DNA from 4 places in the Bradyrhizobium sp. SZCCHNS1022 genome. Region 4 is predicted to be linked to each of the others. Evidence: predicted binding sites of a transcription regulator. Region 4 holds the regulator's gene; each other region holds the start of a gene.
The links. The regulator LexA, encoded in region 4, represses DNA repair genes until DNA is damaged. The targets are predictions, from matches to a motif close to TGTTCNNNNTGTGTTCNG.

Region 1: QX071_RS12630 (PA0069 family radical SAM protein) is a predicted target of LexA. The motif match lies at 5,328-5,345, and genes of this name have one in related genera.
Region 2: recA (recombinase RecA) is a predicted target of LexA. The motif match lies at 5,306-5,323, and genes of this name have one in related genera.
Region 3: QX071_RS18645 (single-stranded DNA-binding protein) is a predicted target of LexA. The motif match lies at 3,299-3,316, and genes of this name have one in related genera.

What each region holds. Positions count from the first base shown of each region.
Region 1 is NZ_JAUETT010000001.1:2,791,784-2,799,384, reverse strand. Features, by position in the region: gene QX071_RS12655 (electron transfer flavoprotein-ubiquinone oxidoreductase) at 1-70, opposite strand, end outside; gene QX071_RS12650 (uracil-DNA glycosylase) at 224-1,042, shown strand; gene QX071_RS12645 (glycosyltransferase family 39 protein) at 1,071-2,579, opposite strand; gene QX071_RS12640 (ribonuclease HII) at 2,751-3,578, opposite strand; gene QX071_RS12635 (VOC family protein) at 3,652-4,107, opposite strand; gene QX071_RS12630 (PA0069 family radical SAM protein) at 4,134-5,306, opposite strand; gene QX071_RS12625 (phosphoketolase family protein) at 5,507-7,601, shown strand, end outside.
Region 2 is NZ_JAUETT010000004.1:422,990-430,590, forward strand. Features, by position in the region: gene QX071_RS24770 (amino acid ABC transporter ATP-binding protein) at 1-105, shown strand, start outside; gene QX071_RS24775 (FAD-binding oxidoreductase) at 220-1,536, shown strand; gene QX071_RS24780 (aspartate ammonia-lyase) at 1,538-2,986, shown strand; gene QX071_RS24785 (FAD-binding oxidoreductase) at 3,021-4,337, shown strand; gene recA (recombinase RecA) at 5,428-6,519, shown strand; gene QX071_RS24795 (hypothetical protein) at 6,770-7,601, shown strand, end outside.
Region 3 is NZ_JAUETT010000002.1:1,097,936-1,105,536, forward strand. Features, by position in the region: gene gyrA (DNA gyrase subunit A) at 1-2,461, opposite strand, end outside; gene QX071_RS18645 (single-stranded DNA-binding protein) at 2,651-3,142, opposite strand; gene QX071_RS18650 (outer membrane protein) at 3,614-4,393, shown strand; gene QX071_RS18655 (outer membrane protein) at 4,745-5,500, shown strand; gene QX071_RS18660 (outer membrane protein) at 5,711-6,448, shown strand; gene QX071_RS18665 (outer membrane protein) at 6,720-7,484, shown strand.
Region 4 is NZ_JAUETT010000002.1:351,466-359,066, forward strand. Features, by position in the region: gene QX071_RS15140 (glutamine--tRNA ligase/YqeY domain fusion protein) at 1-480, shown strand, start outside; gene QX071_RS15145 (hypothetical protein) at 618-824, opposite strand; gene QX071_RS15150 (ComEC/Rec2 family competence protein) at 967-3,258, shown strand; gene QX071_RS15155 (hypothetical protein) at 3,255-3,491, opposite strand; gene QX071_RS15160 (hypothetical protein) at 3,576-4,016, opposite strand; gene lexA (transcriptional repressor LexA) at 4,277-4,975, opposite strand; gene glp (gephyrin-like molybdotransferase Glp) at 5,255-6,466, opposite strand; gene QX071_RS15175 (alpha/beta hydrolase) at 6,646-7,455, opposite strand; gene QX071_RS15180 (urea carboxylase-associated family protein) at 7,496-7,601, opposite strand, start outside.

The DNA of each region.
Region 1 (7,601 bases), on a different contig from region 4:
AGGGGCCTGCGCCGACGATGACGACGTCGAACTCCATGGATTCGCGCGGAGGTAATTCTTCGATGCTCATGTTTTTTCGGTCTCAGCCCTTTTGCGAGCGTTTCTTCCCTGGGTTTAAGGGGTATTCGCCCTCTTGTTTCCGATTTTTCCGGGAAGGACAACCACGGAAATGCATTCCGTCAGGGGCGGATGCGGCGTATGCTGGCCTCGACTGACCATTCCCATGACACCCGAGCCCCTCCCCAACATCAGGCAACTGCTCGCCTTCTATTCGGAGGCCGGCGTCGACTGCGCGCTGGACGACGCGCCGGTCAACCGGCTGGCCGAGCCCGAGCCTGCGCCCATGGCCAGCGCTCCTGTAGCCCGCGACGCGCCGCCGCCGCAACCCTTCCGCGCAGCGCCCGCGGTTATTCCGCCGCGCGGCGAACCGCCACCTCCGCCGGATGCCGCGATCGCCTCGGCGCGGGAAGCGGCGCGCACCGCCCCGACCCTGGAGGCACTCCGCGCCCTGCTCGAAACCTTCGACGGCTGTGCGCTGAAGAACACCGCGACGCGTTTGGTCTTCGCCGACGGCAACCCGCAGGCCCGCATCATGTTCGTCGGCGAGGCGCCGGGCCGCGACGAGGACATCGAGGGGCTGCCCTTTGTCGGGCGTTCCGGCAAGCTCCTGGACCGCATGATCGGCGCCATCGGGCTCGACCGCACCAAGGTCTACATCGCCAATGTCATCCCCTGGCGGCCACCGGGCAACCGGACGCCGACGCCGCAGGAGACGCAGATCTGCCTGCCCTTTATCAAGCGCCAGATCGAACTGGTCGACCCTGACGTGCTGGTCACGCTCGGCAATCCCTCGACGCAGGCCATTCTCGGCACCCGCGAGGGCATCATGCGCACGCGCGGGCGTTGGATCGAATATGACACCGGCAAGCGGGTAATCCGCGCGATCGCGACCTTCCACCCCGCCTATCTGTTGCGCTCGCCGTCCTATAAGCGATTGTCCTGGCAGGATCTGCGCGCCATCGAGAAGGTGCTGGCGATTTAAGGCCGCGCCCCCCCCCCGCGTTCCTCGTCTACTTCCCCTTCGGGCGCACGATCGCCCAGCCGATCCGCAATAACGGCTGACGGCCGTTGATCAGCCAATCGAAAGAGCGCGGCACCTCCGGCACGATGCCGGGGAAACGTTGCGCGATCTCGGGGGGCGGCGTGCCGACCGTGTCTGCAGCGCGCCAGACGACGATGCCCCCGGTCTCATTGAACTTGGCGAAGCTCTCCCACGGCGTCCGCTGCGGCGTCGCATCCAGGAACAGATGCGGCCGGCCGTGGCCGAGCGCGATCAGGCCCGCAAGTTCGGGATCGCCGGCGACCACGCGCAAAGGCTGATTGGTACGGCGAGTGAAACTCTCGACGAAGAACTGCGCGATCTGCCGTCTCGGCATCGCCGTCCGAAGCTCGCTGCCGCCGGTCCAGGGCAGCACCAGGGTCGTACCGACCACGAGCACCGCCGGTGCGGCGATTGCGGCGGCCCATACCGCGCGCAACAGCCGCTGTCGGTGCAGGCGGATCACCTCGCCAGACGCAACCACGACGGCCAGTCCCGACATCAACAGGGTGACGCCGGGACCGGTGATCACCGTGTCACGGCCGAACAGGCCCGACAGCAGGCTGAAGGTGAGCGGAGGCGCGAGCGCAAAGCAATAGACGAAGTCCCGTGCAAGCGGCACGAGCGCAGGCCGATAGATGATCGGCGCATCGGTCTCATCGCCGCTGACCCAGCTCGCATTGAGAACAACCAGCAGCCAGATCGCCGCCATGGCGAGCAGGAGGCCGCCAAGCAGCCAAAGCCACAGCACTGCGCGTTCGCCGAGTTCGGCCAGCACAGGCAATGCGGGCCAGGTGACGGTATCGGCGCGAACGACGAAGATCAGGTAAGGCAGCGCCAGGACCAGCACGACCAGCAGAGCAAACAGGGGATCGAACGATCTCAGGATGCGCCGCCCTCGCGCGCTGGACACGACAAAGCCGACGATCAACAACAGCAAGCCGAAGGCCGCCGAGGTCGTCAGCAGCAACAATCCGGCCTCGATCGACCAGGCGAACCAGGCATTGCGCCGGTTCTGTCCCAGGATCTGCCAAGTATGCAGCAGCAGCAGCGCCCAGAGCGGGCGGGTGAGAACGTCTGGGCCGAAATCCAGTGTCGGCGCACCGAACGCGGTCACCGTCATCGTCAGAAGGACTGCGAGCACGGCGTGCTGGCTTCCAACGATCGCGCGTCCGAGCGCAAAGACGGCCCACAAGGTCACCGCCGACGAGAGCGCCGCCAACAGGTACACGCCGATCATGTGATTACCCACCAGCCGATAGGCGATATCGGCCAGCCAGAACGACAGCGGCGGCCCGAGATCGGTGCCGACCTGATATTCCCGGCCGAAGGCGAGGACCGTCGCGAGATTGCCGGGAGGGCTGCGGTAGAACAAGACCGCGACCGCCAGCCACAACAGCGCCTGGCACAACAGCACGATCACCACGACCAGCCGCGGCCGGGCGCGAATCAGTTCGACGACCAGGGATGTGAAACGCATGGGAGGCTGGATCGCTGGCGATCGTCTCTCGTTCACTTGGAGCCGTCTAGGTCGATCTGGCGGTCGAAACCGCGAGGCCGAGGTGGGCGGCGGCCCGTAGCGAGGAGTGACGCTTGGTGCTGGTTGGACGCCAAAATTATTAAGACCGCGGCCCCGCTGAGGCAATCGGCATTACAAGCCAACTGCAACTTCCGCCGATGTGACCACTGCCGTCTCGGCAAACAGGTCAGGCTCGGGCATCACCGTCCAAGGCTGGTGTTTCCGGCGCGCGGCCACTACCGGCGCGAACAGGCTGCGATGATGGACCGAGGGTCCGAGGCGGTCGAGCGCGGCCAAATGCTCCGGGACGGCGTAGCCCTTGTGCTGCTCGAAGCCATAACCCGGACAATCCTGCGCCAGCGCGCACATCAGCCGGTCGCGGGTCACCTTGGCGACGATGGACGCGGCCGCGATCGACATCACCAGGCCATCGCCGCCGATCACAGCCTCGCAATTGCAGTCGACCTCGATCTTGTCACGACCGTCCACGAAAACATGCTTCGGCGGCTCCGGCAGCGCACCGACGGCGCGCGAGAGCGCCCACAGCGAGGCCCGCAGGATGTTGTCGCGATCGATCCGCTGAGGTGAGGCGAAGGCCACTGCAAAGGCCGAGGTCTTGCAGATCTTCTCGAACAGCACCTCGCGCTGCTCGGCCGTGAGCCGTTTCGAATCGTCCAGGCCCTTGGGGATCCGCTTGGGGTCGAGCACCACGGCCGCAGCAACGACCGGACCTGCGAGCGGCCCCCGTCCGGCCTCGTCGCAGCCGGCGACCGGCCAGATCCCCTGCTTCCGCAACGCGCGCTCGCGACGAAAGCTCGGCAGCGCCACCGCAATGACGCCTTTGGCGGGCTTCGCCAACGCGACGTCGCCCGCCTTGGATGCGGTCTTAGCGGCGGTCCTGGCGGCGCCCTTCCCGGCTTTCGCAGGCTTGGCAGGCTTTTTGGCTGGATCCCGAATCATGACCGCGATCGTGCTTAAGCCGGCCGAATCACGCAACCGGGAACTCGGCCGAAATTCCCGCTATCCTCCGCCTCTAATCTGGAAGATGGACCCGTTGGTCCGGACCGACCTCGATTCCGGGCGCGACGACCACCTCCCAAACATGCCCGTCGGGATCGGCAAAATACCCGGCGTAACCGCCATAATCGGTGCTCTGCGCTGGCTTCAGCAGCGTGGCTCCGATTGACAACGCGAGCTGCAAGGCTCGATCGACCTCCTCGATCGACCTGCAATTCCACGCCAATGTCAGGCCACGAAACGTCTCCGGACGGGATTTCCCCGACAGACCCGCCTCCCGCGCGAGATCGTCCCAGGGATAGAGTCCGAGCACGCTGCTGCCTGTGTCGAAGAACGCCACCGCCTCGCCGGTTGCCCGAAATTTTCGGGCAAAACCCAGCGCCTCGTAAAACGAAATGCTGGCGCGCATGTCAGCGACGCCCAGCGTGATGACGGTGAGCCGCGGCGTCGATGGCAACAGGCCTGCGCTCATTGTACTCTCCCTGCAACTGACGTTTCCTAGAACAGGCTGAGCTGCTGCCCGCCCCCCTTCGGGCGCACGAAATGGTCGGTGGTGAGCTTCGACCGGCGCTTGTTCAGCCCCAGTCTTTCACAGGCAATCTCGAAGCGGCGCCCGATCATCCAGGCCATCGGTCCGGTACCCTTCATCCGGGTACCCCATTGCGAGTCGTAATCGCGGCCACCGCGCATATCCCGGATCAGAGTGAAGACGTGGCGATAGCGGTCCGGGTAATGCTCGAGCAGCCATTCCCGGAACAGGTCGCGCACCTCAAGCGGCAGCCGAAGCAAAACATAGGCGGCTTCCTTGACGCCGGCATGGGCGGCCGCATCGAGAATGCGCTCGATCTCACTGTCGTTGAGCGCAGGGATCACCGGTGCGACCATCACCGTGGTGGGGATGCCGGCCTTGGACAAGGCCTGCAGCGCCTCCAGCCGTTTCGACGGCGTCGAAGCGCGCGGCTCCATGGTTCGCGCCAGCTTCGGGTCGAGCGTCGTCACTGAAATCGCCACCTTGGCGAGGTTCTTCTTGGCCATCCGCGCCAGGATGTCGGCGTCACGCACAACTAGCGCCGACTTGGTCACGATCCCGACGGGATGGCCAACCCGCTCCAGCACCTCGAGGATGCCGCGCATGATCTTCCGCTCGCGCTCGATCGGCTGATATGGATCGGTATTGGTGCCGATCGCGATCATCCGAGGTTCGTAGCCCGGCGCGGAAAGCTCCTTCTCCAACAGCGCCGGCGCGTCCGGCTTGGCGAACAGCTTGGACTCGAAATCGAGCCCCGGCGACAGGCCGAGAAAGGCATGGGTCGGCCGGGCAAAACAATAGACGCAGCCATGCTCGCAGCCCCGATAGGGATTGATCGAGCGATCGAACCCGATATCGGGCGAATCGTTGCGGGTGATAACCTTGCGTGAGGTGTCGGTCGCGACCGTAGTCTTGAAGGGCGGTAACTCCTCCAGACTCTGCCAGCCGTCGTCGAAGGCGACCCGCGCCTCAGCCTCATAGCGGCCGCTGGCGTTGGATTGTGCACCCCGGCCGCGTCGCCGGCCCTGGTCGATGGCGACAGCGAGCTCGGGAAAATCAGCAGAACTTGGAGGTGCACCCGCCGGCTCGGAGGGCGCCTTGACCGGCGGGTGCTTGAGGGCATGTGAAGATGCTCGGCTCATGGCCAAGAGATAGCAGACATTACGAACAAAGCAAGAACAAAAGTACAAACAAAGAACAAGAATGCCAATGGTCGAGGTCTGCGCCAGCGCAAGCTCGCTATCACAATCCCGTTCTATCCTACCGACCGGATGGAACGAGCCGGGTTCGCCGTCACTCTTTCCGTGCGCCTACCTTGAACGGAACGGGTCAGCGAGGTCCCATGCAAATCACCCCCACAGAGCAGAACAAGCTGGCCAGCGATCTGGAGCTGCTCGATCGCTACTGGCGTGCGGCCAACTATCTTTCGGTGGGGCAGATCTACCTGCTCGACAATCCGCTGCTGCGCGAACCTCTGCGTCCTGACCACATCAAGCCGCGGCTGCTCGGTCATTGGGGCACCACGCCGGGACTGAACTTCATCTATGCGCATCTGAACCGGGCGATCCGCGCGCAGGACGTCGACGTGATCTATATCTGCGGCCCAGGCCATGGCGGCCCGGGCATGGTGGCGAACACCTATCTGGAAGGCACCTACAGCGAGATCTACCCGGACATCACGCGCGACGTGGACGGCATGCGCAAGCTGTTCCGGCAGTTCTCCTTCCCCGGCGGCATCCCGAGCCACGCGGCGCCGGAGACGCCGGGGTCGATCCACGAGGGCGGCGAGCTCGGCTACGCGCTGGTGCATGCCTATGGCGCAGCCTTCGACAATCCCGACCTGATCGTCGCCTGCGTGGTCGGCGATGGCGAGGCCGAGACCGGGCCGTTGGCCACCTCCTGGCACTCCAACAAATTCCTGAACCCCGCACATGACGGCGCGGTGCTGCCGATCCTGCATCTCAACGGCTACAAGATCGCCAATCCGACCGTGCTCGGCCGCATGAGCGATACCGAGGTCCGGCAGCTATTCGAGGGTTATGGCTACGAGCCATTATTCGTCGAGGGCGATGAACCGGAAGCCATGCACCGCGCGATGGCCGACGCGCTCGATGTCGCACTCGCGAGCATTCGCTCGATCCAGCAGAGCGCTCGCCAGCAGGATGCGAATGTGCGCCGGCCCAAATGGCCCATGATCGTGCTGCGTAGCCCCAAGGGCTGGACCGGGCCAAAGGAGGTCGATGGCCTGAAGGTCGAGGGCTTCTGGCGCGCGCATCAGGTGCCGATCGCCAATCCCCGCGGCAAACCCGAGCACCTCGCTTTGCTCGAATCCTGGATGAAGAGCTATGAGCCGGAGAAGCTGTTCGACGGCGACGGCCGACTGATGCCGGAGCTGCAGGCGTTGGCACCGCATGGTCCGCGCCGGATGGGCGCCAATCCGCACGCCAATGGCGGACTCCTCAAGCGCGAGCTGAAACTGCCGGACTATCACGCCTTCGCGGTGGAGGTGTCCTCACCCGGCGCCGTCATCGCCGAGGCCACTCGCGAGCTCGGCAAGTTCCTGCGTGAGGTCGTCAAGCTGAATGCGGACAACAGAAACTTCCGCATCATGGGTCCCGACGAGACCGCGTCCAACCGGCTCGATGCGGTGTTCGACGCCACCGACCGGGTCTGGATGGAAGGGATCGAGCCTTACGACGTGCACCTCGCCCATGATGGCCGCGTCATGGAAGTGTTGAGCGAGCATCTCTGCCAGGGCTGGCTCGAAGGCTATCTGCTCACCGGCCGCCACGGCTTGTTCTCCTGCTACGAGGCCTTCATCCACATCGTGGATTCCATGTTCAACCAGCATGCCAAGTGGCTGAAGGTCTCGCGCGCCCTGCCCTGGCGGCGGCCGATCGCATCGCTGAACTACCTCCTGACCTCGCATGTCTGGCGCCAGGACCATAACGGCTTCAGCCATCAGGACCCCGGTTTCATCGATCTCGTCTCCAACAAGAAGGCCGACATCGTCCGCACCTACTTCCCGCCGGATGCGAATACGCTGCTATGGATCGCCGACCACTGCTTGCGCACCTATGACCGCATCAACGTGATCGTCGCCGGCAAGCAGCCATCGCCGCAATGGCTGACCATGAAGGAAGCCGCCACGCATTGCGAAGCCGGCATCGGCATCTGGCCGTGGGCCGGCACCGGGCCCGCCGACCAGGAGCCCGACGTCGTGATGGCCTGCGCCGGCGACATCCCTACGTTGGAGACGCTCGCCGCTGTCGACCTCTTGCGCAAGGCGCTGCCGAATTTGAACATCCGCGTCGTCAATGTCGTCGATCTGATGACGCTGCAGCCGAAGGACCAGCATCCGCATGGCCTCAGCGACCGCGATTTCGACAGCATGTTCACGATCGATAGGCCGGTGATCTTCGCCTATCATGGCTATC
Region 2 (7,601 bases), on a different contig from region 4:
TGCTTCACCGATCATGGATTGATCGTGGAAAGCGCGCCTCCGGCAGAACTCTTCGACAATCCGCAGGACCTTCGCACGCGTGAATTTCTCGGTCAGGTTCTCTGATCGCACCGCCGGGCCGGACGAACGCCGTCCGGCCCGGCGCAGTCGACGTTCCGGGAGTGGCTCCGTGCTCCATCCTACGTTCAATGAAAGGCGAGCCGCACGGCTCGATGCATCATGGCCCGTTTCGAAGATATCTACGCCAAGGACTTCAAGGAGGCGCCGTATTGGTGGGAGGCCGCTGAGCCAGAGACCGATCTCGATCCGTTGCCTGCGCGCGCCGACGTCGTGGTCATAGGTTCGGGCTATGCCGGCCTGAACGCGGCGACGCATCTGGCACGCGCCGGCCGCTCGGTCGTTGTCATCGACGGTGACCGGATCGGCGAGGGGGCCTCGACGCGGTCGGGCGGCATGGTGTCGAGTGGCCAGAAGCTGGTTGTCGGCGGCGCGATCCGGGGCATCGACCCCGCGCTGTTCTTGCGCCTGATCGGCGAGAGCAACGAGAGCTTCGACTATCTGAAAATGTTGGTCGAGACGGAAAAACTGGATGCGGGCCTTGCGCTGACCGGCCGCTTTTTCGGCGCCCATGCCGCTGGCGACTACGACATCCTGAAGCGGCATGGCACGCTGCTGGCGGAGAAGACCGGCGTCACGGTCCATTTCCTCGATCGCGCGCATCAGCGGGCCGCCATCGGCTCGGACTATTATCATGGCGGCATGGTGATCGACCAATATGGCGGTCTCCATCCGGGCAAATATCACAAGGCAATGCGGGACCGCGCGCGTGCGGCCGGCGTCATGCTGCGATCGCATGCGCGAGCTGGCATCGTGCAGGACGGGCGGCCGGGAGAAAAGATCGTGCCGACGGCAAGGGGCAGCATCCGCGCTGCCCACGTCGTCGCCGCGACGAACGGCTACACCGCAGCCGATGCCACGCCCGGTCTCGCCAGGCGCATCGTGCCGGTCAAGAGCTATCAGATCGCCACCGAGCCGCTCCCCGCAGATCTGTTGGCCGAGCTCATACCGCAGGCTCGCATGGTGTCCGACACGCGCCGCGATCTCATCTATGCACGGCCGTCGCCCGATGGAACGCGGCTTCTCTTCGGCTCGCGCCCGGGCATCTTCGATATGCCGGACAGGCTTGCTGCGAAGCGGCTTTATGCGCGCATGCTGGCGATCTGGCCGCAGCTTGCGGGCGTCAAGATCACCCATGCCTGGAGCGGACGCGTCGCCATGACCGTCGACAAGATCGCCCATCTCGGCGCGCGGGACGGGACGGATTTTGCGGCCGGCTGCAACGGCAACGGTGTCGCGCTGATGACCTATCTCGGTTACCAGACGGCGCGGAAAATTCTCGGCCAGCAGAACATGCCATCGGCATTCGACCGGGAGACGTTTACGGCCGTGCCCCTCTACTCGGGCAGGCCATGGTTCGTACCGTTTTTCGCGGGCTGGTATCGGTTGCGCGATTTGTTCGATCGGCCGGGGCGCTGAGATGGACGAGCCCGCCACTTCAGTCCGCCTGGAAGAGGACGCGCTTGGTACGCGTCTCATTCCCGATGATCTCGCCTATGGAATCCAAACGGTGCGGGCGGTCGAGAACTTCTCGATTTCCGGACGATCCATCGCCGATATCGAGGGGTTCGTTGCCGCGATCATCACGATCAAGCAGGCCGCGGCACGCGCCAACCGGCGCGCCGGCAATCTGGATGGGCGAATTGCCGAGGCGATCGACCGGGCCGCATCGGAGTATGCCGGTGCCATCAGGCGTGCGGATTTCCCCGTCGACATCTATCACGGCGGCGGCGGTACGGCCGCCAACATGAACGTCAACGAAGTCCTGGCGAACCGGGCGAGTGAAATCCTGACCGGGCGCAGGGGGCCGGATCCCGTTCACCCGAACACCCATGTGAACATGGGGCAATCCACGAACGATGTCATTCCCTCGGCCATGAAGATGGCGTTGGGTGGAGAGCTCGCCGCGTTGCGCGCCACACTGACCGGTCTTGTCGAAGCGCTTTCTGCAAAGGAGGAGGCATTCGCCGGCGTCGTCAAGCTGGCGCGCACCTGCCTGCAGGATGCTCTGCCGGTCATGCTCGGGCAGCAGATCTCGGGATATCGCGCGGCGCTCGAGCGCCAGATCGTGGATCTTGCCGGGCTCGAGGCCTCCTGCCTTCGGCTGCCACTCGGTGCGACGGCGGTTGGAACTGGCTTCGGTGCCTCGACGGGCTATCGTGCGGCGATTTTCGACGAGCTCGCTGTCCTGACCGGCAAGCGCTACGACGCGGAACAGGATCTGTTCGATGCACTTCAGAACGCGGATCACTGGGTGCACGTCTCTGCCGCTCTGAAGGCGACCGCGCTGGTCCTGTCGAAACTGTCGGCCGACTTGCGGCTGATGTCCTCCGGACCGAGGGCTGGTCTTGGGGAGATCGTGCTCCCTGCCGTGCAGCCCGGCTCTTCCATCATGCCCGGTAAGGTGAACCCCGTGATGCCGGAAATGATGATGCAGGTCGCGTTTCGCGTGATCGGTAACGATGCGACGGTGACACGCGCCGCGGAGGGCGAACTGGATCTGAACGTCTGGGAATCTATCATTCTCGAAGCGCTCAGCGAGTCCATCCGCCTGATGCGCCGCGCCGTGCCGCTGTTCGTCTCCAACTGCGTGGTGGGAATCGCGGCGAATGTCGAGCGCTGTCTCGCCGATGCGTCCGGCTCGCTTGCGCTTTCGACCGCACTTGCGGCGATCTACGACTATCCGACGGCCTCCGCGATCGCAAAGCATGCGGCCAAACACGGCCTGTCGATTCGGGATGCCGCGATCGCCCAAGGTCTCATGAGTGAGGCGGAGGCAGCTCTCCTTTTCGGAGACGTCTCTGCCTACACAGACCCTGAGCGGACCGAGCGCCTGATTGCCCATTTCAGGGCTGGACGGCGCACCTGATCCATACCGCCTTGTTCGTTTCCAGGAGGACGACGTGTCTAGAATTATTCCCGAGCTTGTCGTGACGCCGCAGGAACTGCCGGCGAAGGTGGATGTCGTCGTCATCGGCGGCGGCATCATCGGCGTATCCACCGCGCTGTCGTTGGTCGAGCGCGGCGTGAGCGTCGCCTTGTGCGAAAAGGGATTGATCGCTGCGGAGCAGTCGGCGCGAAACTGGGGCTGGGTACGTCAGATGGGGCGCGATCCGGCCGAGCTGCCGCTCGCCATCGAAAGTCTCCGGATCTGGCGCGGCATGAATGCGCGCATCGGCGGCGAGACGGGTTTCCGGCAGGCTGGAATTGCATATCTCTGCGACACGGACGCCGATGTTGCGATGTATGAGGATTGGCTGAAACATGCCAAGCAGCTCGGCCTCGACTCCCGTCTTGTCAGAGGTGAGTCTTTGAAGGCGCTCATGCCCGGAATGGCGAAATCCTTCCGCGCTGCCTTGCATACGCCGAGCGACGGCAAGGCTGAGCCGTTCATCGCGGCCCCGGCCATTGCCCGCGGCGCGGCCGCCAAGGGAGCGCACATCCTCACCAATTGCGCTGTCCGTACCATCGAACGATCGGCGGGCAGGGTGAGCGGCTGCGTCACCGAGCGCGGCGAGATCCGCTGTTCGTCGGTCGTTCTTGCGGGAGGCGCATGGTCGCGTCTCTTCGCCGGCAACATGGGTATCGATCTTCCTGTCCTGAAGATTCTCGGCAGTGTCGCCCGTGTGTCAGCGGTCGAAGGTGTTCCTGATTTCGCCGTCGGTGCCGGCAACTTCGCCTTCCGCCGTCGCCTCGACGGCGGCTTCACCGTTGCCCAGCGGAACGCGAACATCGCGCCGATCACGCCGGACAGCTTCCGTCTGTTCCGCGACTACACGCCGACTCTCATCAAGAGCTGGAGGGAGCTGACGCTTCGCATCGGCGGACAATTCTTTCGCGAACTGTCGATGGCCCGAAGCTGGAAAAGCGACGAGGTGACGCCTTTCGAACAGGTCCGCATTCTCGATCCCGATCCGTCGTGGCGACTGGTCCATGGCGGCCTCAGCCATCTGAGCGAAGCCTTCCCAGCGTTCCGCGGCGCCAAGGTTACGCAGATGTGGGCAGGCCTCATGGACGTCACGCCCGATGCCGTTCCGGTCATAGCGCCGGTCGGTTCAGTTCCTGGCCTTCATATCGCGACCGGCTTTTCCGGTCATGGCTTCGGCATCGGTCCCGGAGCTGGTGCGTTGATGGCTGATCTGGTGACGGGATCGACGCCTTGCGTCGACCCCGCACCCTTCCGTTTGGAACGCTTTAGGCGCTTGCAGAAGGCGGCCTGATTTCCGCAAGACCGCCCAAATCATCGGAACGTCACATTCGCTGCATGAGCCGCTCGCGCAGAAGTTGCCTAGACGGTAGCCAAGCGATGTTTGCGGTGTGGACGTCCGACACCGTGGTCGTGTTGCGGGCTGTTGCGAGCGCCGGGTCCGTGCGGCCTGCGAGTAGCGGCGTCCGGCTTCGGCGCCGCCCCCGCACCGAGCGAAAGCAGGTTGTTGGTTCGCGTGGCAGGCTTCGCCGCCGAACTCCATTCGCGCGGGAGAATTGTGGACATGGTTTGCGGCTGCCTAAACGGGTAGCGTTTGCATGCGAACAAAAGCGGAAGCTCGGCCGGAACTTCGTTCTTCTCAGGAGAACCACGGGCGATCTAAACGGGAAACTCTTGATCGCTTGTTCGTGCGGGTTGTGGCAGGGACGAGATCTGTTGAGAAGACCAATGCTCGCCATGAGTGACTTAGTTGGAGATCACACGCTCTAATGCGCGCAGCGGCTGCGCTTCATGTCACATCGTGTCATAATTCACAGCGCTTATGGCGATGATCAATTATTAGTTGTGTCTTCGTGGCGTGAGCTTTGCGCCGGTGCGGCGAAATGAAGTTCCGATCAAGTCGTTGCCGCACTCTCGTCATCGGAATTTCAAACTGAAGGCCGCATTCGGAGCGGAGCGAGGGAAGGCGGCTGCTTCGATCCCGCTCGCGAGCGAGATCGCGCGCGAGCGTCGGCGGCGGGCAAGCCTGGTTCTGGACGGGTTCCATCGGCGCAGTTGGCGCTCTTGCGCGCCGCGCGACACGCAACCTTCACAGGTGCGGAATGAGAGAGAGTCGCCGATCCGCCTTGCTGGCTATCGACGTCGAGCGCGAGACGCGTCGCGGTTGCTGCCGCAATCGACGGCGGGCCGCCTGCTCGCTCTCGGGTTAGGACGCGGAGGGGGGCCCATCGGGCGGACGCCTAAAAGTCGCGGGTCTGGCAACGGAACATATTGCGAACAGAGAACAGATCGGGTACATTGCGCGGCAGATGCACCAAAGATTACCGGCCCCAGTCTCGTTAACCGTTTGTCCATCCCGCGAATCCCCGCCATAAGGAGCGCCAATGTCCGCCACCGCCCTGCGTATCGTCGAAGGTTCCTCCATGGATAAAAGTAAGGCGCTGTCCGCAGCCCTGTCCCAGATCGAGCGCCAGTTCGGCAAGGGCTCGGTCATGAAGCTCGGCAAGAACGACCGCTCGATGGATATCGAGACGGTGTCGACCGGCTCGCTTGGGCTCGACATCGCGCTCGGGGTCGGTGGCTTGCCGAAGGGGCGTATCGTCGAGATTTACGGGCCGGAATCCTCGGGCAAGACGACTTTGGCGCTGCATTGCGTGGCGGAAGCACAGAAGAAGGGTGGCATCTGCGCCTTCATCGATGCCGAGCACGCGCTCGACCCAATCTACGCGCGCAAGCTCGGTGTCAATATCGACGAGCTCCTGATCTCTCAGCCCGACACCGGCGAGCAGGCTCTGGAGATCTGCGACACCTTGGTGCGCTCCGGCGCGGTCGATGTGCTGGTGGTCGATTCCGTGGCGGCGCTGGTGCCGAAGGCTGAGCTCGAAGGCGAGATGGGCGAGTCGCTGCCGGGCCTGCAGGCGCGGCTGATGAGCCAAGCGTTGCGCAAGCTGACCGCCTCGATCAACAAGTCCAACACCATGGTAATCTTCATCAACCAGATCCGGATGAAGATCGGCGTCATGTACGGCTCGCCGGAAACCACCACCGGCGGCAATGCGCTGAAATTCTACGCCTCGGTTCGTCTCGACATCCGCCGCATCGGTGCGATCAAGGAGCGCGACGAGGTGATCGGCAATTCCACCCGCGTCAAGGTCGTGAAGAACAAGCTGGCGCCGCCGTTCAAGCAGGTCGAATTCGACATCATGTACGGCGAGGGCGTCTCCAAGATGGGCGAGATCCTCGATCTCGGCGTCAAGGCCGGCATCGTCGAAAAGTCAGGTGCCTGGTTCTCCTATGACAGTCAGCGGCTCGGGCAGGGACGCGAGAACTCCAAAGCTTTCCTGCGCGCCAACCCGGACCTCACTGCCAAGATCGAAGCTGCAATCCGCCAGAACTCAGGCCTGATTGCCGAGCAGATCCTGGCTGGCGCAGAGCGCGATGCCGACAGCGACGGCGAAGAGCCGGCCGAAGAGTAAGTCTACGACGACAGCGGGCGCTAAGGATGTCGACTTGCCGTCCTGCGCCCGTTTGCGCGTGGGGCTCCGCCGAAACGTATCTTCAGGCTGATCCACCTCGATTCGGAAGGCGAGAACACCCGTTTTTCCGATGTTCAATACAAACAGATCTCGACTTGAAGAATTGACGACGAGCGCGCGGGCGAACTGACTGGATCCGCGCAACTATTTCGCACTTGTCTCTGTCATATGCGCTGCATGGTGGCGAGCGATGACGCGCCTTATCCTGACGCCGAACTATCTTTACTCGAAATCGGATACGACCGAGCAGACTGATCTGTTCCTGCATTTCGGTCACTGCTTCGGACGTCATCTGCAACGGCTGGTGTTTGGTCGTCCGCCCACCACGGATGAACTGGAGGACCGCTTCGATGTGCGATCCGAACAACGACACCAAAAGCGGGGTTCGCACTGGCTGGACTTCATTCCCTCGGAACGTCTCGACCAGTTCGAGGTGCGTGGCATTGGTCTGGCCCAGCTTTGCGCATGTTTTGAAACCGTTGAGGTTTGGGTCGAGTCGACCGCCAACGACCAGCTCGAGCTGATTTGGCTGCTGGACTATCTCAGACGTCGCAAAGCCGTTCCGCCGCATTTTTTCGTTCGCCCGGTCGAGTGGCTGGTCGGCCGTTCCACCGAGCAGTCGGCCGAAATGGAAGTTCCCCGGATTCCAATTACGTCCGCGCATGTCGATCTCGCCTCCAGAGCCTGGCAAGCCTATCGTTCGCCGACACCGCAAGCATGGTGCGATCTGCTACGAGAGGATTTGAGCGCGTTTCCGCTTATGCGCGACACCGTGCTGAGGTTGCTTATTGAATTACCAGCCCCAGGCACCGGCCTTGGGTCGACCGAGATGGGATTGCTGGAGTTGATCTATCCCGATCCTCCGCACCGGTTCAGCGTCATCCTCAACACGCTCGTCTATTTCAACGGCTATTACCGCCACACGATCTTCAACGACTGGGAGACCGCTGTTCTGGCTGAGCCGCTGGCTTTTGGCCCGGTACCTGCGATCATGGAGCTCAATCCCGAACTCCAGATCGTTG
Region 3 (7,601 bases), 750 kb from region 4:
TGCGGTACTCGAACGACGAGGTCCGCTTGCCATAACCGTTCTCGCTGATTGTCAGCACGAACTGCTCCGCCGCCGACATCTCGACATAGCGCTGCTCGCCGAGTTCGACGGTCGAGCCGGCTGCTGCCTCCTCGGTATCGATCCCCGTCTCCTCATCGGCCCCGCCGCGGCGCACGGCATTGGCGCGGCGCAGGTAAGCGGCACGCTCCTCGGAGTCGACCTCCATGTGGCGCAGGATGGACAGCGAGATGACCTTGTCGGCCGATGGCAGCGCAATGCCGCGCACGCCCATCGAGGTGCGCCCGGTGAAGACGCGGACGTCATTGACCGGGAAGCGGATGCACTGACCGCCGGCGGCGGTCAGCAGCACGTCGTCGCGCTCGGTGCAGATCTGGACATCGACGATCTCTTCGCCCTCGTCGAGTTTCATCGCGATCATGCCGGAACGGCGGACCTCGACGAAATCCGACAGCTTGTTGCGGCGGACATTGCCGCCCGTCGTGGCGAACATCACGTCGAGATTGGCCCAGGAGGATTCGTCCTCCGGCAGCGGCATGATGGTGGTGATGCGTTCGCCCTGCTCCAGCGGCAGGATGTTGATCAGCGCCTTGCCGCGCCCGTTGGGGGCGGCGACCGGCAGCCGCCAGACCTTCTCCTTGTAGACCTGGCCGCGCGAGGAGAAGAACAGGACCGGCGTATGGGTCGAGGCCACGAACAGTCGGCTGACGAAATCCTCCTCGCGGGTCTGCATGCCCGCGCGGCCTTTACCGCCGCGGCGCTGGGCGCGATAGGCCGACAGCGGCACGCGCTTGGCGTAGCCGGCGTGCGATACCGTCACCACCATGTCCTCGCGCTGGATCAGGTCCTCGTCTTCGACCTCACCTTCCTGCTCGATGATGACGGTCCTGCGCGGCGTGCCGAACTCGGTCTTAACGGCCGCGAGTTCGGTCTTGATGATGCCCTGGACACGGGCGCGCGAGCGCAGGATATCGAGATAGTCGTTGATCTCGATCTTCAGCTTGTCGAGTTCGTCCGAAATCTCCTCGCGGCCGAGCGCCGTCAGCCGCTGCAGGCGCAGGTCGAGGATCGCCTTGGCCTGCTCCAGCGACAGCCGGATCGTGCCGTCGTCGGCAAGCCGATGGCGCGGATCGTCGATCAAGGTGATGATGGACTCGACGTCGCGCGCCGGCCAGTCGCGCGACATCAGCGCGTCGCGCGCCGTGGCGGGATCGGGCGACGTCCTGATGACCCGGATGACCTCGTCGATATTGGCCACCGCAACCGCAAGACCGACCAGGATATGGGCGCGGTCGCGGGCCTTGCCGAGCAGATATTTGGTCCGCCGCGTCACCACCTGTTCGCGGAAGGCGATGAACAGCGTCAGGAAATCCTTCAGGTTCATCGTCTGCGGTCGGCCGCCATCGAGCGCGAGCATGTTGGCGGCGAAACTCGTCTGCAGCGGCGTGAACTTGTAGAGCTGGTTCAGCACCACGTCGGGTACCGCATCGCGCTTCAACTCGACCACCACGCGGTAGCCCTCGCGATCGGACTCGTCGCGCAGATCGGCGACGCCTTCGATCTTCTTCTCGCGCACCAAATCGGCGATGCGCTCCACCATCGTGGCCTTGTTGATCTGATAGGGGATCTCCGAGATGATGATCGCCTCGCGATCCTTGCGGATCGTGTCGATCGTCACCTTGCCCCGCATCACGATCGAGCCGCGGCCGAGATGGTAAGCGGAGCGGATGCCGGCGCGTCCGAGAATGATGCCGCCGGTCGGGAAGTCCGGGCCCGGGATGATGTTGATCAGTTCGTCGATCGTGAGCGCGGGATTGTCGATCAGCGCCACGCAGGCGTCGATCACCTCGCCGAGATTGTGCGGCGGGATGTTGGTCGCCATGCCGACCGCGATGCCGCCGGCGCCGTTGACCAGCAGGTTCGGAAACTTGGCCGGAAGGACCGACGGCTCCTTGTCAGAGTTGTCGTAGTTCGGAACGAAGTCGACCGTGTTCTTGTCGATGTCGTCGAGCAGCGGGATCGCCGACTTCGCCAGCCGCGCTTCCGTGTATCGATAGGCTGCCGGCGGATCACCGTCGACCGAGCCGAAATTGCCCTGGCCGTCGATCAGCGGCACGCGCATGGAGAAGTCCTGCGCCATGCGGACCATGGCGTCGTAAATCGACTGGTCGCCATGCGGGTGATATTTACCGATGACGTCGCCGACCACGCGGGCGGACTTCACGTATTTCTTGTCCGGCGTGTGCCCCTGCTCGTACATCGAGTACAGGATGCGGCGGTGCACCGGCTTCAACCCGTCACGCGCGTCAGGCAGCGCACGCGCCACGATCACGCTCATCGCGTAATCGAGGTAGGAGCGTTTCATCTCGTCGAGGATGGAGACGGGGCGAATGTCGGAAGGTCCGCCCGGCTCGCCGGGCTTCTCATCTTCAGTGTCGGACAATTGGGGATCCGGTCAGTTTTGCACGCGGAAATCGATGCGAATCATATAGCGCATCGCAGCCCCGCAAACCACCCCTCCCCGCACGGAAGGGGCGGCTTTTTCTGTTCGTTTTTCCAGTGACTTAAGGCGCTCGTCGGTCGAGGAAAATGCGGCGCCAGACCCGCGTTTCTCAACGCGCCCCGCCGGCGATCAGAACGGAATGTCGTCGTCCATGTCGCTGTTGCGGCCACCGGCCGGAACCGGCCGGCGCGGCGCTGGTGCGGATGACGGCCCACCGATGCCGAAATCGCCGCCTGGCTCGTCGGCAAAGCTGCCGCCGCCACCGCCGCCCCGGCCATCCAGCATCGTCAGCGTCGAGTTGAACCCCTGCAGCACCACCTCGGTGGAGTACTTCTCGACGCCGCTCTGATCGGTCCATTTGCGGGTCTGCAGCGCGCCCTCGATGTAAACCTTCGCGCCCTTCTTCAGATACTGCTCGGCAACTTTGCAAAGCCCCTCGTTGAAGATGACGACGCGGTGCCACTCGGTCTTTTCCTTGCGCTCACCTGTCGCCTTGTCGCGCCATGTCTCCGAGGTCGCGATGCTGAGATTGGCAATCGGCCGCCCGTCCTGGGTGCGCCGAATCTCGGGATCCTTGCCGAGATTGCCCACCAGAATCACTTTATTCACACTTCCCGCCATCACACTCTCCCGCGGCTCGAATTCCTGGACCGGTGCCCACCGGCCGATCGGCATGCGGCGGCTGGGGTCCTTCCTCAGTCGGCGGACCCTATACGCTTGTCGCGCCGGCGACCCGCCTTCTCCTTGATTATCCACATATAGCAAGCCGTCGCGCCACGTTCCAGCTTTGTTCGAATCCTATTCCCACAACCATGCGTAGAGTTCCCGTTTGAGGCGAAATTTGACCAAATTCCCGCCGGGAACCGGAATAAAGTTCCATGGCATCCCAGATACTTAAGCACTTTCATTAACTTATGATGCCATCAGAACTCCCATTTCGCGACCAGGGTGTGGCTTTTTAGCGACAGCATTTTGAGTTGAATCGCGTATCCTGCACAAGCAATGACAAGCCGCCTCGGCGGTCGGACAGATTTGTTAGTTGGCGCTTTCCGGGGGACCCAAATGAAAGCGCGCAATGCGGGAGAACTTCTGATGAGAAAGATTTTACTTGGTGCCGTGAGCTTGATCGCCCTGGGACTGGTCACGCCTGCAAGTGCCGCCGACCTCGCTGCACGTCCATACACCAAAGCCCCACCTCCGGTTGCGCCGGTGCTTTATGACTGGAGCGGCTTCTACATCGGCATCAACGCCGGCGGCGGTTCGAGCCATAAGTGCTGGGATCTGGTTTCCACCGCAGGCTTCGGTACGCTGGCGACACCGTTGGACGAGGGTTGCCACGACGCGACCGGTGCGACGGCCGGCGGCCAGATCGGCTATCGCTGGCAGATGGCGAGCTGGGTGTTCGGCGTCGAAGGCCAGGGCAACTGGGCCAACTTCCGTGGCAGCAACGTCAATCTGCTGGGCGGCACCGCGCTTGTTGCCGCAGGCCTCACCGATCAGTCCAAGATCAACGCATTCGGCCTGATCACCGGCCAGGTCGGCTACGCCTGGAACAATGTTCTGGTCTATGGGAAGGGCGGCGTCGCGGTTGTCGGAGACAGGTTCAGGACCTTCAACGTTGTGGGCACCCTCGTCGACTCCGCTGACAACACCCGCTGGGGTGGAACCATCGGCGTCGGCCTTGAATACGGCTTTGCTCCGAATTGGTCGGTGGGCGTCGAATATGACCACCTCTTCCTTGGCCGGCATACCGTCGACTCGGTCACGCCGGCTGGCGCGTTTTCTGCCAGCGATCGCATCAAACAGGATGCCGATATCGGCCTGGTTCGGCTGAACTATCGCTTCGGCGGCCCGATCATTGCCCGCTACTAAACGCGCAAATCCTCTTCTCGGAAAGGCCGGCTTCGCGCCGGCCTTTTTGTTGGTTGCCGGTTTGGTTCGACGCCCCCTTGGCTGGGAACTGCGCGATGCGTGGAATATTGCTGGGGTCGCGTCGCCCCGCCGATGACTGGCGCCATCCAAGATCGGTTGAAGCCTGGACCAAGATGCCGTGGTACGCGAATGGCCCGGCTTTCGCCGCTGATTGGGCGCCATTGTTGCCTTTCGGACACAGCATCATGGGTTGAATCGTCGTATATTCAATCGGAACGCGAGTGCGGCCAACACGAACACCCGCGCTTCCGAGCGCACGTAACGAAGCGCGCAAATTTGAAAGGGTATGCAATGAAAAAGTTTTTGCTTGGTGCTGTTAGCCTGATTGCTCTTGGACTGGTGACGTCGGCCAGCGCCGCCGACCTGGCCGCCCGGCCCTACACCAAGGCGCCACCTATCGCCGCACCGCTTCCGCCCACTTGGGCCGGATTCTACATCGGTGTCCAAGGCGGCGGCGGCTGGGGTCGCAGCAAAGAGACCTTCTTCGGCGCGCCGAACACGGCAATCTTCGTGGGCACCCAGAGCTACAACACGTCCGGCGGCTTCGTCGGTGGCGTAGCCGGTTACAATTGGCAGTTCGGGAACTACCTGATCGGCATCGAGGGCGACTACCACTGGTCCGACATCAGCGGCCGCTCGGGTGTGGTCAATGCAGGTCTCGGCGACACTTACTTCACCAAGCTGCGCAGCTTCGGCGACATCAAGGGCCGCGCTGGCTGGGCGAACGGCCCGTGGCTGCTCTTCATCAGCGGCGGCGCGGCTGTCGGCGACCTCCAGCATCGCTACGACGCAGCCCTCAATGGCGGTGCGGCCAACTCCTTCTCTCAGAACGACTGGCGTTGGGGATGGACCGTCGGCGCCGGTGGCGAATACATGTTCGCCCCGAACTGGTCGGCCAAGCTCGAATACAATTTCATCGATTTCGGCAAAAGCACGATCCAGTACTCGCCTGTTCCGACCAATCGTTCCGAGTGGAAGGATACGGTTCACACCGTCAAGGCCGGTATCATCTGGCACTTCAACGGACCGGTCATCGCCAAGTACTGATTGCGTACTGATTGCGCGGCAAATACCAATTCCGGAAGGCCGGCCTCGCGCCGGCCTTTTGTTTGCTACCGGCTTGACGCGACAGCTGTGGAACTTGGCTAGTCGTTGTGGCATTTCGGTGACGGCCACTGACAGGGAAAACGGCTATAGACCCCAGCGGCGGGGGGTGTTGGTGTGCGTGCGGGCGTCGGACGGGACTTGGGGACTGCGATGTGGGGAATGTTGCTGGGGGCGGCAACGTTGCTGGCGCTGGGGGCGGCGCCGGCGATCGCAGCCGATCTGCCCGCGCGCACCTACACCAAAGCGCCTGCCATGCTCGCCGCCATCTATGATTGGGGCGGGTTCTATGTCGGCCTGAACGCCGGGGGCGGCTCTGCCCACACCTGCTGGACGAACACGGCAACAGGGACCTCAGAGGGCTGTCACAACGCCACTGGTGCTCTCGCCGGTGGCCAGATCGGTTACCGCTGGCAGAACGGCGCCTTCGTCTTCGGCCTCGAAGCGCAGGGCAACTGGGCCGATCTCAAGGGCAGCAATGCCAGCCAGGCCTTGGCAGCGACCACCAATCAGACCAAGATCGACTCCGTCGGCCTGTTCACCGGCCAAGTCGGTTACGCCTGGAACAACACGCTGTGGTACGTGAAGGGCGGCGCGGCCGTGGTCGGCGACAAATACAACGGCTTGGCGACAGTTGCGGGCACCGTGTTCGATCGCGCCGCCGAGACCCGTTGGGGTGGCACCGTCGGCACCGGCATCGAGGTCGGCTTTGCGCCGAACTGGTCGGTCGCCGCGGAATACGACCACATCTTCATGGGCAACCGCGCGCTCAATTTCTCCGGCGTTCCCGCTGGTGCGGCCTCGCGCGGCGAGACGGTGAGCCAGGACGCGGACCTCGCGACGTTGCGCGTGAACTACCGCTGGGGCGGTCCGGTCGTCGCGAAGCACTGACAAGTAGCTGCCCTGCTCTCAATCGCCAGGATCGGCCGCGATCGAGCTGACGAACAACAAACTTGTTTGCCGTAGTTCGACCCCGGTGCGCCGTAGCGTTTCGCCGGTGCGCGAAACGCTTACCAATCCTTAAGCACGATCAGCAGCTTCCGCTCGATGCAGCACGGCGGTGACAGCTTTGAAAGGCGACTTCGTTAGAATTCTGCTCCAGCCACTTGGGTGGGACCGGACTGTGGGGTCCGGAAGAGGATCAATGGGACTGGAGACGACAATGAAGAAAATGCTGTTTCTGACTGCGAGCTTCGCGGCCGTCGGGATCGCGCCTGCTTTCGCCGCTGACCTGGCTGCGCGCTCTTACACCAAGGCTCCGCCGGCCTACGTGACGCCGCTGCCGACCTGGGCCGGCTTCTATATCGGCGCGAACGGTGGCGCCGATTGGAGCCATAATTGCTGGACGCTGAACAACGTTGCCGGCGTGCCGCTGGCGGTCACACAACCTGAGGGCTGCCACAACGCCACCAGCGGCGTGGTCGGCGGACAGATCGGCTATCGCTGGCAGGCCGCGAGCTGGGTGTTCGGCCTCGAAGCACAGGGCGACTGGACGGACCTGAAGTCCTCCAATGTCAGTACGGCAGCGCTGGCCGCGGGCGTCACCAACCAGACCAAGACCGATGCGATCGGCCTGTTCACCGGTCAGGTCGGCTACGCCTGGGGCAACGTGCTCTGGTACGTGAAGGGCGGCGCTGCCGTCACCCACAACAAGTATCGCGGGCTGGCCACCTTGACCGGTGCGGAGATCGATTCGGCGAGCGAAACACGCTGGGGCGGCACCGTCGGCACCGGCCTTGAGTATGGCTTCGCCCCGAACTGGTCGGTGGCGCTCGAGTACGATCACCTGTTCATGGGCAGCCGCAACGTCAGCTTCCCGGCCACCGCCGTCGCCAATGCCCGCACCGACACGATCAAGCAGGACGTGGACATGGCGACCGTGCGCGTCAACTACCGCTTCGGCGGCCCGGCGCTGACCCGCTACTGATCGATCGCGCAGCAGGTCGAATTCAGAGGCCGGCGTCACGCCGGCCTTTTTCGTCGGCCGGGCGGCGGCCGTTTCGGCCCCCTGCAGAAGATGTGGCTGAGCTGCAAAGCCTTTCCG
Region 4 (7,601 bases):
CCGCCGAAGAAGTTCTTCCGCCTCTCGCCCGGCACGGAAGTGCGGCTGCGCTACGCCTATTTCATCAAGTGCCGCGAGGTGATCAAGAACGCCGCCGGCGAGATCGTCGAACTCCGTTGCACCTACGATCCTGCAACGCGTGGCGGCAACGCCCCCGATGGCCGCAAGGTGAAGGCGACCATGCACTGGCTGCCGGCGGCGCAGTCGCGCACCGCTGAGATCCGCATCTACAATCAGCTGTTCGCTAATCCCGCGCCCGACGCGGCGAACTTCGCCGCCGACCTCAACCCGAACTCGCTCGAGATCCTCAAGGATGCGCGGATCGAGCCGGCGATCGCGGAGACCAATTCGGACGCGGTGATGCAGTTCGAGCGGCAGGGTTATTTCGTGCGCGATCCCGACTCGACGCCGGACAAGCTCGTGTTCAATCGCACGATCGGCTTGCGCGACACCTTTGCCAAGGAAGTCGCGAAGGGCTGAAGACGAGACTTATCGCCGACACTGATCGCCGCCGTCATTTCGCGGCGGTTGCATGTGACGAATGGCTCGGCCCAAGATCGCGTGGCCCGAGATCGCGTGGCCGGTTGCGCGCAGCGGCCGGAATCAGACGCTCGCGCTCATTCGAGCGTATCCTGCCCGGCTTGGGTGAGCACGGGGACGCCATCTTCGACCTCGACGAGGCCGCGTTCGGTCAAGAGCCGCAGATCGTCGTCATTGACCGGTGACAGCGACAGGCGCCGCGCCCTGATGTCGCGCAGGGCCCAGCGCAGATGGATCGCCTGCTCGAGCCCGAGATCGGCGAACGGATTGGCTTGGTCGATCATGGCGCCAACAACTGCCGAGCGAGGAGAAAGTTCCACCCTTTCTTGAGGTGGTGGTGCCATTTCGGAGATTCTCGTTCTGTTCTGCTAGCCGTCGACTTGCAGCTTCCAGTAGCCTTTCGCCCGTTCAGGGAGTGCGAGTGCGATGGCGGAGCCGGACCGGCCGCCAAGCCGGGGGCGCGGCTTTGCCGGCAGCATTGCGGATGTCTGGCCGCCGCGACGGGCGGCGCAGGCCGGCGGCTATCTTGCCGATACCCCGACATGGTCGTCGCTGCTCGCCAGACTGAAGGCCTGGGCGCACGCCGAGGCCGCGGCAGGGCGGCTGCTGCCGTGGGTGCCGGTCGCCTTTGGCGCCGGGATCGCGCTGTATTTCGCTGCCGATCACGAGCCGGTGCTGTGGGTTGCTGCAGTGCTCGCGCTGATGATCTCTGCCGGAGCGTTTGTCTTGCGGCGTCACCGGCTGTTTCCGGCTGCGGTGATGATCGCTGCGGTCGCCGCGGGTTTTGCCGTCGCGACAGCCCGGACGGCGCGGCTCGCGCACACCGTGCTGGCCCGACCGCTGTTTTCGGTCACGCTGTCCGGCTTCGTCGAGACCCGCGACATCCGCGAGCGCACCGATCGTTTCGTGCTGCGCGTGACCGAGATGGAAACCGCGCGTGGTGAGATCACGCTGGCGCGGGTGCGGCTATCCGTACGGAAGGGCATGGCGCCCGACGTCGGCAGCTTCGTGCAGCTCAAAGCGCGCCTGTTGCCACCGCTCGCGCCGCTTCGGCCGGGCTCTTACGACTTTTCGCGCGACATGTTTTTCCAGAGCATCGGTGCCTCCGGCTTCGTGATGGGCGCGATCAAGACGGTTGCCCCGCCGCAGGATGGCGGCTTCGGCCTGCATTATGCCGCCTTCATGCAGGGCCTGCGCGACACCATCGATGCGCGCATCCGCGCCCGGCTCGACGGCGACGAGCGCGCGATCGCAACCGCGCTACTGACCGGCCGCCGCGACGCCATTACGACGCCGGTCAACGACGCCATGTTCATCTCCGGGCTCGGCCATGTGCTGTCGATCTCCGGCTATCACATGGCCGTCGTTGCCGGCGTGGTGTTCTTTGCCGTGCGCGCGCTGCTGGCGCTGATCCCGGGGCTTCATGTCAGCCACCCCATCAAGAAGTGGGCGGCTGCCGCCGCGCTTGTCGCCGCGGCCTTCTATCTGTTGCTGTCGGGCGCGGAAGTCGCGACCCAAAGGTCCTTCTACATGACCGCCGTCGTGCTGATCGCCGTGCTGGTCGATCGCCGCGCCATCACCTTCCGCACGCTCGCTGTCGCCGCGATGATCGTGCTAGCGATCGCGCCGGAGGCGCTGGTGCACCCCAGTTTCCAGATGTCGTTCGCCGCGACCTTAGGCCTGGTGGCGTTGGTACAACTCGGGCTGCCGCATCTGTTCGCGACGCCCGACAGTTCGACGACAGCGCGCATCGCACTATGGGGCGGCCGCGAACTGGCCATGCTGCTGCTGGCCTCGCTGATCGCGGGGCTCGCGACCACGCCTTATGCCGCGTTTCATTTTCATCGCGTGACACCCTACGGCGTGCTCGCCAATCTCGCGGCGATGCCGGTGGTCTCCGCTCTGGTCATGCCGGCCGGATTGCTGGGACTGCTCGCGGCGCCGCTCGGGCTCGACGGTCCGTTCTGGTCGCTGATGGGATGGGGCATCGACTGGATGATCGCGGTGACGCGCTGGGTGGCAAACCTGCCCGGCGCGGTCGGTCGCATCCATGCGTTCGGCATCGGTCCCGTGATCGCCGCAAGTCTTGGCCTCATCCTGATGGGTCTGCTGCGCACGCCGCTGCGTTGGAGCGGCGCGGGTCTGCTTGCGGCTTCGATTCTCTGGGCGCTGATGACGCCGCAGCCGGACATGCTGATCTCCGCCGATGGCCGCAACGTCGCGGTGCGCGGCCGCGAGGGCCGGCTGCATCTCATCCGGACGGGTAAGGACGCCTTCCTTGCTCAGGAATGGCTCGCCGCCGATGCCGATGCGCGAACGCCGGCCGATAGCTCGCTCGGCGACGGCGTGTCCTGCGATGACGCCGGCTGCGTGGTGCCGCTTGCCGATGGCCGCTTCGTCTCGCTCGCGCTGCGCGCCGAGGCCCTGGAGGACGATTGCGCGCGGGCCGCACTGGTCGTGACAGTCAGGCAAGCGCCGCCCGATTGCACGGCCTTAGTGGTAGATCGCGACCGGCTGCAGCATCAGGGTGGACTGGCCCTCACGCGGCGCGGCGACGGCTTTGCGGTCGAGGCCGTCCGGCCCAACGGCACGCAGCGGCCGTGGTGGCCGGCTGCTCCCGATGCGGGCGATTTCCAGGCAACGCTGGCGCCGCGCTCGCCGGCGCCAAGATCCCAGGACGCGACGCCGCCGGAGGCGGAGCAGGGGGCGGTGGATTAGCAATCCGGCAGTTCGAACGTGCCGAGATGATATTCGGATGCGTCGTCGTCCTCGTCGCCATCCGACGGGCTTCGCGATGGCGGTGGAAGCTCCACCAGGGTGAACAGCGCATCGGGATGTTGCTGCCAGACCGCGATATCGTCGGCCGTCACGGTCAGCCATCCGAACGTGAATATGTAACGACCGGGCTCAGTGATGCGCCCGGCCTTTTGCCAATTGATCTTGTTGACCACGGGCCATTCTCCCCCCGGCGAACCATAACTTCCGCCGAGGGCCGAATGTTCCCATTTGTCTTCGCATCCGTTGCGCTTCTCAGTTCAGGTGATCGAGATCCGCCGCACCGGCGTCGTTTCGCTGCTGCTCGAAGCCTCGGTGCCCAGCGGCCTGCGCTCGGCCGGCTGCTTGGTCGCGGGCAATTGCAGCACGGTGACGCGTTGTCCCTCGCAGAGCTGGGTCACCAGCACATGCCGACCATCTGCGAACTCGATCGCATCATGGTGGCGATCGGGCACATGCTTCTCGATCGTGTTGAACTTGGCCACGCGGTCGCGGATCGTGCGGGTCCAGATCCAGCGGCTGTCGTAGCGAACGTCGTCGGCAAACGCCAATTCCGTCCCGGGCAGCATACACACGGCGACATTCGGCTCGCTCTCGGAGGCGAAGCCGCGGGTCGAGGTTCCGCGGAACGTCGTCGAGATCAGCGTTTCCCCGACTTTCGCCGGGCGGGACGCAACAGCATGCAGGCTATAGTCACACATCGGATCGCTCCTCGTTCGAGATAGCAACCCACGCTCCCCCCGGACAGGCGCAGGCCTCTATCAGAGTGGACATCAGGAACGATGTTAGCGCGTGCTTGACGGCAATTCTGCGCTGATCTGCACCCCGTACGGCGCTTCGCGATCACAAGCGTTTGAGCGTGTTGCATCGCGATCGAAGTGCAATCATCATCAGCGCCGTCGGAAGAGACCTCCAACGCGTCAGATCAAATTGCGCGCGATCCAGTTCGCGCGCGTGACGATCAGTACTTGCGGTACAGCCCGATCAGCTTGCCCTGGATCTTGACGCGGTTGGGCGGCAGGATGCGGACTTCATAAGCGGTGTTGGCCGGCTCCAGTGCGATCGAGGCGCCGCGCCGGCGGAAACGTTTCAAGGTGGCTTCCTCATCGTCGATCAGCGCGACGACGATGTCGCCGGTGTCGGCGGAGTCGTTGCGCTGGATCAGCGCCATGTCGCCATCGAGGATGCCGGCATCGACCATCGAGTCGCCGCGGACTTCCAGCGCATAATGCTCGCCGGAGCCGAGCATGTCGGCCGGGACGCTGATGGTGTGGCTGCGCGTCTGCAGCGCCTCGATCGGCGTGCCCGCAGCGATGCGGCCCATCACCGGGACGGCGACGGGACGATCGCCCTCGTCGATCGCCGGCGTGCTGGTGCGCACCTTGCCGAGATTACCTTCGATGACAGACGGCGTGAAGCCACGCCGGTTGTTCGCCGCCTGGGACAGTTCGGGCAGCTTGATCACCTCGATGGCGCGCGCGCGATTGGGCAGGCGGCGGATGAAGCCGCGCTCTTCCAGCGCGGTGATCAGACGATGGATGCCCGACTTCGAGCGCAGATCGAGTGCGTCCTTCATCTCATCGAAGGAGGGCGGCACGCCAGCTTCCCTCAGACGTTCGTTGATGAACCGCAGAAGTTCGTACTGTTTGCGCGTCAGCATCTCGACCAGATCCCCAGGTTGATGTGTCGTTCTCGCCCGAGACGTTCTTGTTCAAGACGCTCTCGTTCAAGACGTTCTCGTTTGAAGCGTTCTCGTTCGAAACGTCCTCAGTTCGCGGCGCCCGCAACATCTTCGAAACAAATCATGAACGGACACTATCTGTTCGATATGTGTTCTGCAATCATTAATTTGCAATGAAGGTGGTGCGCAAGATGCCTGCTCGATGCCCGCAAAATAGCTGCGAGATCCCTGGCGGTATATTTGGCAGCTGCACCCTGTTTAGTCTGGCAGCCTCAGAATCTCGCAGACGGAGCCGGCACTTGCCGCGGGCGCAAAAGCCGGGCGGATCACCAGGGCCTGCGATAGCGCGAGGTTGCCGAGCAGCGAGGAATCCTGATGCGTCACCGGCGTTGCGACCAGCGCGCCGTCGGCGCGCACCTCGAGCCGCGCGCGCAGATAGTCCTCGCGGACGTCGTTGGCGGCGAGGTCGCGGCCGAGCAGCGCAGTCTCGCGGGCAGGGTGGATTTGAGCCAAGCCCACGAGCTTCCGAATCAGCGGCACCAGAAACAACAGGCTGCAGACATAGGAGGAGACGGGATTGCCGGGCAGGCCGATCACGCGCATCTGGCCCAACCGTCCATGCATCATCGGTTTGCCCGGGCGCATCGCGATCTTCCAGAACGCCATGTCCACGCCCTCGGCGTCCAGCGCCTGCTTGACCAGATCATGATCGCCGACCGAGGCGCCGCCGGTCGTGATCAGGATGTCGGCTTTCGCCTCGCGCGCGCGGCGGATGCCTGCGACCGTCGAGTCCAGCGTGTCGGCGGCGATGCCGAGGTCGATGGGATCTGCGCCCTCGGCGCGCGCCAGGGCGCGCAGCGCGTAGCCGTTGGAATAGACGATCTGGCCGGGACCGGGATTCGACCCCGGCATCACCAGCTCGTCGCCGGTGGCAAGCAGCGCTACCTTGGGGCGGCGGTGCACCGGGAGCTCGGGATAGTTCATGCTGGCGGCGAGCGACAGGTCGCGATCGCTCAGGCGTCGGCCGGCTTTGAGCAGCACGTCGCCTTCGTGGAAATCCGCGCCGGCCGGGCGAATATGCCGGCCCTTCCTGGCCGCTTCGGTGATGGTGACGTGGTCGCCATCCGCGATCGTGTCCTCCTGGATCACGATGGCGTCGGCGCCGTCGGGAACGACGCCGCCGGTGAAGATGCGCGCGGCCTCGCCGGGCCCGAGCGTGCGATCGAACGGCCGGCCGGCCGCGATCTCGCCGATGACCTTGAGCGTGGCGCGGGCGCGGTCGGCATCCGCGGCGCGGACCGCATAGCCGTCCATCGCCGACATCGGCTGCGGCGGCTGGGTCCGCAGCGCCGCGACGTCCCGCGCCAGCACCCGGTGATAGGCCTGGTCCAGCGCGACCTTTTCCTCCGGCAGCGGCGCGGCGCCGTCGAGCACCAAGGCCAAGGCATCAGAGACCGGCATCAGGGCCATGAAGAGTTCCTTCCGAACAGGCCGGCGCAGCGCCGACCGATTCCGCCTTCTAATCGAAGCTTCGATGCAAGGCCAAGCGCTTCGGCGGCAGGGCCGTCAGGACAGTCGATCGGTGGCCGCCCAGATACGCCGCTGCTTCGCCCTCCAGGTATCGTCAGACGTTGTCTGCAGATGCTCACTCACAGTCGCGCGAGAAACTCCGTGAGCAGGACGGTCACCTCGGCTGGCCGCTCCAGGCTCGGCAGGTGCGCCGTGCCGGTCAATTCGCGTCCCGATCCGTTCGGCATCGTCGCTGCCATCAGGCGGCTTCGCTCTTGAATATGAGGGAAATCAAGGTCGCCCCAGATCACGAGCGAGGGCGAGGAGATTTCGCCGAGGCACGGGAAGGCGGGCGTCGCATCGAGGTTCGCACCGATCGGCGGCGACCGCAGCGCAATGGCATTCTTGTCGATGAACAGCCGGCGCAGCTCACCGGCAACGCGGCCTTCGGCTTGGAGTGGACCGTCCAGCCACATGTGGGCCTTGATCGCGCAGACTCGATCCCAATCGCAGGCCGCCTCGGCTTCCGCAAGCTGTGTCATCAGATCCGCGATTGCGGGTAGATAGACCGGTTCGGGCGCGCCGCTGACCGATGGCGCGACCAGCACCAGCGCCCGGACGTGGGATGGATAACGAAGCGCGAAGTCGAGCGCGATTCGTCCGCCTTGTGAGCAGGCGACAAGGATCGCAGGCGTGCCGCTTGCGACGGTGTCTATCACCGCCAGCAAATCCGCCACTTGAGAATGGCCTTCCTTCTCCGCGGCAGTCCCGCCAAAGCCGCGACGGTCATAGGCGATCGCCATATGCGTCGCACTGATGGCATCCACTTGCGCGCGCCACATCATGCGGTCGAAAACCGCAGCATGCAGAAAGACGACCGGTTGGCCGTGACCGACGACATCGGTAGCAAGCCGCGCGCGGCCTGTGATGATTTGACGGGGTGCGCTCATCGACTTCGATCCTGGAAGTGCGGCTGTGCAGTCGCCGATGCTAAGCGGGCGCGCCATGGCGGCGATGGTAGCCGCTCGGCGCTGGCCACGTCCAGCTGGCAAGCGTTGATCGATCCGGCTCGAAGATCTCGATCTTGAGCGGATAG